2 regions of the Exiguobacterium sp. UBA6282 genome follow, and region 2 is predicted to be linked to the other one. Evidence: a T-box and tRNA genes for the amino acid it is inferred to sense, from the RefSeq annotation. Region 2 holds a T-box; the other holds one or more tRNA genes.
The links. The T-box of region 2 lies ahead of B2751_RS00540 (valine--tRNA ligase). A T-box ahead of a tRNA ligase gene usually reads a tRNA of that ligase, here a tRNA-Val.
Positions count from the first base shown of each region.

Region 1: it encodes a tRNA-Val, which carries the amino acid that the T-box ahead of B2751_RS00540 (valine--tRNA ligase) is inferred to sense. The anticodon was not compared.

Region 1 is NZ_DJUM01000054.1:8,558-12,048, reverse strand. It holds gene B2751_RS13885 (metallophosphoesterase family protein) at 1-493, opposite strand, end outside; gene B2751_RS13880 (PTS transporter subunit IIC) at 856-1,878, shown strand; tRNA gene B2751_RS13875 (tRNA-Val) at 1,976-2,048, opposite strand; gene B2751_RS13870 (efflux RND transporter permease subunit) at 2,233-3,491, shown strand, end outside.
Region 2 is NZ_DJUM01000004.1:24,848-28,338, forward strand. It holds gene hemB (porphobilinogen synthase) at 1-389, shown strand, start outside; gene hemL (glutamate-1-semialdehyde 2,1-aminomutase) at 386-1,696, shown strand; T-box leader at 1,751-1,980, shown strand; gene B2751_RS00540 (valine--tRNA ligase) at 2,031-3,491, shown strand, end outside.

The sequences.
Region 1 (3,491 bases), on a different contig from region 2:
CAAAGCCAATGATTCGCGCCTCATTTCCAGAAAAAAGGACGGGTAAGTTTTCTTTTGTTCCATCCACTGCTGGCTTTAAGGGTTCCTCACCGATTTTCTTCGTCTGATCGGCATAGGCATAATGTGTCAGATACATCGTTTGTTCCTGATGGGTGACATTCAATTCACGCGGTAAACGCTCCAAATAACTCTGATTCTCCTGCGTCAATGAATCTGCAATCCATTGATGATGCTCTTTCGCATGTTGGTAACTAGCGGGATAGACATCCCCATGAATCAAAGCAAGGACGCATTCATCATGGTTTCCTGAAATCGTCTGAATATCAGATCGCTGCCTTAACAAATTGATGACCTCATTATGTTCAGGTCCGATACCGACGAGATCACCGAGGCAATATATAGCATCGATGTCTGAAGACTGATCGAGATAGGACAACACGGCACGCAATGCTGAAGCATTCCCGTGAATATCTGTAAAAATCATTACTTTCATGTAAACGCCTCCATTGTTAGTACATTAGGATTTCCCGATGATAGCGTGAATTCCTATTAGATTTAGAGAAAAAATAAATTGTCAGAAAATATTGATTATTGATCAGAAGCATGTTAGGCTTAGAAAAATTCACAGAGAGGGGCACGATTGAATGATTCCGACGCAACAGCCATTTAACCAAGCCGGACGACTGATTATTCTATGCATGAGGGACTGAAAACTTTTCCGATGATGAAACGGAAATGATTTTTGGGCCCTCCTTTCGATGCATCGAATGAGGCGCCCGCACAGAATGAGTGGCGCCTATCCCAAAAATGGATAGGCTTTTTTCATGGCAAAAAATAGAGATAGATAGAGAGAGGATGACAACGTTGAAAGAATATGCGATGGATCGAATGGTAAAAGTATCAGCTGGAATGGCGAATGCCGTTCTTGTAACACTCGGTGTCGGACTCCTGATTGAGACGCTCGGCAATTTTTTACATATCCAAATGCTACTGACGATTGGCGGCGTCGCAAAAGTACTGCTTGCTCCTGCACTCGGTGCCGGTATCGCCTTTCAGCTCGGAGGAAACACACTTGTCCTGTTCAGCGCGATGATCGCAGCGACGATTGGTGGTGCTGCGCTTCAATCGACTGCTTCTGGACTCGTTCTTGCCCCCGGTCAGCCAATCAGTGCATTACTCGCAGCTGCGGTCGCTGTATATGTCGGAAAACGCATGACTGGAAAAACGAAATTTGACATGATGGTCATCCCGATGAGTGCTGTGCTTGCCGGTGGTATCACTGGTATCGGTGCTGCTGCCGTAACGACACCACTCCTTACAAAATTCAGCGCTATGATCACCGCTTCAGTCGAATCGTCTCCTATTGCTACATCTCTTGTCATTGCACTCATCTTTAGTGTCTTATTGATGTCTCCCGCTTCGTCCGCTGCACTCGCTATCGCTTTGCAGCTTGATCCTGTAGCAAGTGCCGCTGCACTCATTGGCTGTTCCGCTCAATTCGTTGGCTTCACATTGATGGCATATCGTCAGACGGATCCCGGTGGTTTGATTGCTTCATTCTTTGTCACACCTAAAGTACAATTCCCGAATATCGTTAAAAATCCACGTCTTGTCGTTGCACCGTTTCTCGCAGCGATGATTTCAGCTCCTGTAGCGACGCTTCTTCTCTCTTTGAAAGTACCATATGAACTCGCTGGACTCGGTTTAAATTCGATGATTGCGCCACTCAATATCTTCGTCAACCAAGGTCCTCAGGCGTTCCTTATCTTCTTCTTGACTGGTGTCGTTTTACCTGGCGTCTTGACACTCGTCTTCTATCGATTGACGACTGTCGCAGGCTGGACGAAGCGTGGCGATCTTCATCTCGAAATCCAATAAAATAATATCTCTACCTTCCAACTATTCCTGATTGATTTCGGGAATAGTTTTTTTAATGCAAAAAAAATCGTTCCTTCGAAAAGGAACGATTTCGGTATGATTCTGACTGGGCTCGAACCAGCGACCTCTACCCTGTCAAGGTAGCGCTCTCCCAGCTGAGCTACAGAATCATGCTGTGTTGTTACTGGGTATATTTTTATTATAGCAGCATATCGAAAGGTGTAAAGCCTTTTTAACAAAAAAAATTATCTTTTTTCAAAAAGATCTTTTTGAATAAAACAGTTTTAAAGTTGCGGGTTCTATGAGTGTCCTCTACTATGTAAATAAGCACATATAAACGAAAGGAGTGTTCATATGAACTTTTTAACCCGATTCAGTTTAAAGAATTCGGTGGCTGTTTTCATCATCGCCATTCTTTTAGTTTTAGGAGGCGTCTATTCTTTCTCGAAATTAAAAGTCGATCAGTTCCCAGAAATCGAATTTCCTCAAATCTCTGTTGAAGCAGTATATCCTGGTGCTTCACCCGACGATGTCGATAAACAAGTCGTCTCGAAGCTTGAAACTGCTTTGAAAGGAATCGAAGGAGCTACTAAGCTGACAAGCTCTTCTTATGAAAGCATCGGTATCTTAAACATCGAATTCCCGTTCGATACTGATATGGATAAAGTCGAACAACAGATTGATGCTGCAATCCAAGATGCGAATCTACCAGAGGAAGCAACAACGAAATTAAATCGTCTGTCCTTTGGATCGTTCCCAATCTATAATATCTCTTTCTTTAGTAAGGATGGTAAAGACATCGAAAAAATCCTCAAGGACGATATCGAACCTGAACTTAATAAGATTCCAGGAATCAATAGCGTTTCCGTTGGTGGCTACAAAGATGATCTCGTTCAAATCACCGTCGATAATCAGAAAGCAACAGAAGCAGGACTCTCGCTCTCAAGTATCAAGGAACAAATCAACGGAAAGTATGTCTCGTTCCCATCTGGTCAGCTATCAGAAAACGATTCACAAATACCGATTCGCGTTGAGGAAAAACTAGAAAATCTAGATAAACTAAAAAATCTACAATTGACACCCGTTGCAGGTGCGACTAGTTCAGCTAGTAGCGATCAAACAGGTGGTTCATCTGCTGGCGGTCCACCACAAGGTGCAACACAAGGACCACCAAGTACAACAGGTGGAGCAGCTACAGATCAGGCGTCTGAACCTGCAGAACCGATTCGTCTAGAAGATATTGCAAAAATAGAAGCAGTCTCGCAACAAAGCGAAAAAACACGTTACGATTTAAAAGATTCCTTATCGATGGCAATCACGAAAAAACAAGATGCCAATACGGTCGAAATCGCAGATGAAGTCACGAAGATCCTTAATAAATATGACGATCAAGTCGACTATACGATTGGGATCGATTCAGCGAAGGATATCGAGGAATCCGTCGCGACACTCGTCAAAGAAGGATTACTTGGTGCCCTCTTTGCCTCTCTCGCTGTACTCTTGTTCTTACGAAATATTCGCGCAACGATTATTGCCATCGTCTCGATTCCTTTATCGTTACTCATTGCTGCTATCTTCTTGAACTGGCAAGATATTTCTCTGAACATCATGAC
Region 2 (3,491 bases):
CTGCTTATTACGGTCCATTCCGTGACGCGGCAAACTCGGCACCAGGAGAAGGCGACCGGAAAGGCTACCAAATGGACCCAGCAAACCGTCGCGAAGCGTTCCGAGAAGCAACAGCGGACGTCGATCAAGGAGCTGACTTCATGATCGTCAAACCTGCGCTTGCGTTCATGGACATCATTCGTGATGTGCGCGAGCGGATTGATCTACCAATCGTTGCGTATAACGTATCGGGTGAGTATGCGATGGTCAAAGCTGCAGCCCTGAACGGCTGGATCGACGAAGAACGAATCGTCCTTGAGACGATGCTTGGCTTTAAACGAGCAGGAGCTGATTTAATTATCACCTATTTCGCAAAAGACATTTGTCGTTACCTGGAGGGGTCGAAATGAGCTTAATTAACCAGAACTCAAAATCAAAAGAAGCGTTCGAGCGGGCACTCCCGCTCATGCCGGGTGGTGTCAACAGCCCAGTCCGTGCTTATAAATCAGTCGGGATGACACCAATTTTCGCAGATCATGCGAAAGGATCAAAGCTCTATGATATCGACGGAAAAGAGTATATCGATTACGTCCTGTCATGGGGACCGATGATTCTCGGTCATGCCGATCCAATCGTCACATCAGCGATTCAAGAACAAGCGACGCGTGGCTGGAGTTACGGGACACCAACAGAAATCGAATCAGCGATGGCGGAAGTCGTCATCAGTCGTGTACCGTCGGTCGAAGTCGTCCGGATGGTCAATTCGGGTACAGAAGCGACGATGGCTGCCCTTCGTCTCGCACGCGGCTATACAGGTCGGACAAAAATCTTGAAGTTCGAAGGCTGTTACCACGGTCATGGGGACTCACTCTTGATTAAAGCAGGTTCAGGTGTCGCGACACTTGGACTACCGGATTCACCAGGCGTTCCAGCGCAAATTGCGAGCATGACACTGACGGTTCCTTACAACGATTTGGATGCTGTCCGGATCGCGTTTGAAAAACACGGCGACGATATCGCTGGTGTCATCGTCGAACCGGCTGCTGGGAACATGGGCTTCGTGCCACCAGAACCAGGATTCCTTGAAGGCTTACGGGAAATCACATCAGAAAACGGTGCGTTATTGATTTTTGACGAAGTCATGACCGGTTTCCGTGTCGGATTCCACTGTGCGCAAGGACACTTCGGTGTCACGCCGGATATCACGTGTCTCGGTAAAGTCATCGGCGGCGGAATGCCAGTCGGTGCTTATGGCGGACGTCGTGACATCATGGAACAGATCGCACCACAAGGTCCAATTTATCAAGCAGGTACGTTATCCGGGAACCCACTTGCGATGGCAGCGGGTCTAGCGACACTGACGCAATTGAAACCCGAGCACTATGAAGAGTTCGACCGGAAAGCGAGCCGTCTGTCTGAAGGCTACCTGAATGCTGCGGCGAAATATAACATTCCGCTGACGACGAACCGTGCGGGTGCGATGTTTGGTGTCTTCTTCACGGATGAACGTGTCACGAACTTCGAAAAAGCGAAAACATCGAACCTTGAGATGTTCCGTTCGTATTATCAAAAGATGGCGGCGCGTGGTGTCTTCTTACCACCATCACAATTCGAAGGTCTCTTCCTCTCGATTGCCCATACGGACGAAGATATCGAACAGACGATTGAAGCCGTCGAATTGACGTTCAAGGAACTCCAAGTTGAGTTCGATCGTTAAGCAGTTCTTGACGATTGCTTGAACTCTCGGCTAAAATGAATAAAGAAGAAAATGGCAACAGCGATGACGGGAAGAGTAATCCTGTATTCGTACCGGCGTAGAGAACACATCCTTGGCTGAAAGATGTGACGGACGAACAGGAGGAAGGTCACCCCACGAGCTGGTATCGTGAGTCTTACGAGCGATATCCGTCCTCCACACGTTACGTGGCTCGAGGGCATCCGATGTTGGATGAACTAAGGTGGTACCGCGGAAAAAAGCAACGGCTTTCTTTCGTCCTTAGCATAGGACGAGAGAAGCCGTTTTTATTATGGACAAAAAGGGAGCGATCAGGATGCAGGAATTATCAATGCCAACGAAATATGATCCGCAGGCAACGGAAGAAAAATGGCACGACTTTTGGTTAAAGGGAGAGTACTTTAAAGCTGATCAAGATCCGGAGAAAGAGCCGTACACGATCGTCATTCCACCACCGAACGTCACAGGTAAATTACACCTTGGTCACGCTTGGGACACAACATTACAAGATATGCTGACGCGGATGAAACGGATGCAAGGGTTCGACGTCCTGTATCTACCGGGAATGGACCATGCTGGTATTGCGACGCAAGCAAAAGTCGAACAAAAACTGCGAGCAGAAGGGAAATCACGTCTTGAAATGGGTCGTGAGAAATTCCTCGAGCAATCTTGGGCATGGAAAGAAGAGTATGCGTCAACGATCCGTGCACAATGGGCAAAACTCGGTCTTGGACTCGATTACTCGCGTGAACGCTTCACGCTCGACGAAGGGTTGTCGGAAGCAGTTCAAGAAGTCTTCGTTAAACTTTACGAAAAAGGCTTGATCTATCGTGGCGAATACATCGTTAACTGGGACCCAGCGACGAAAACAGCGATCTCGGATATCGAAGTCATCTACAAGGATATCGAAGGGGCGTTTTACCACCTCAGCTATCCACTGACGGACGGTTCAGGTCATGTTGAACTAGCGACGACACGTCCTGAGACGATGCTTGGTGATACAGCGATTGCCGTGAACCCGAAGGATGAGCGTTACGCTCACCTCGTCGGAAAAACGATCACGTTACCAATTGTTGGTCGCGAGATTCCGATTGTTGCGGATGAATATGTCGACATGGAGTTCGGTACAGGTGTCGTGAAGATTACACCTGCACACGACCCGAACGACTTCGAAGTCGGTAACCGCCACGAATTACCACGTGTCCTCGTCATGAATGAAGATGGAACGATGAACGAGAATGCAGGTAAATACGAAGGCATGGATCGTTTCGAATGCCGGAAACAAATCGTTGAAGATTTAAAAGCAGAAGGTGTTCTAATCAAGATCGAACCACACTTGCACTCTGTTGGTCACTCGGAACGTTCAGATGCAATCGTCGAGCCGTATCTCTCATTACAATGGTTCGTCAAAATGGAACCACTCGCGCAAAAAGCACTCGAGGAACAACAAGGACCAGACAAGGTCAACTTCGTTCCACAACGCTTTGAAAACACATATGTACGCTGGATGGAAAATATCCGTGACTGGTGTGTCAGCCGTCAACTATGGTGGGGACATCGCATTCCGGCTTGGTACCATAAAGAAACAGGCGAAGTATACGTTGGCAAGGAAGCACCAGCAGACCTCGAGAACTGGGAGCAAGACAACGATGTTCTCGATACATGGTTCTCTTCAGCCCTTTGGCCGTTCTCAACAATGGGTTGGCCGAATACGGACGCCGCGGATTATCAGAAATACTTCCCGACATCGACACTGGTTACAGGGTATGACATCATC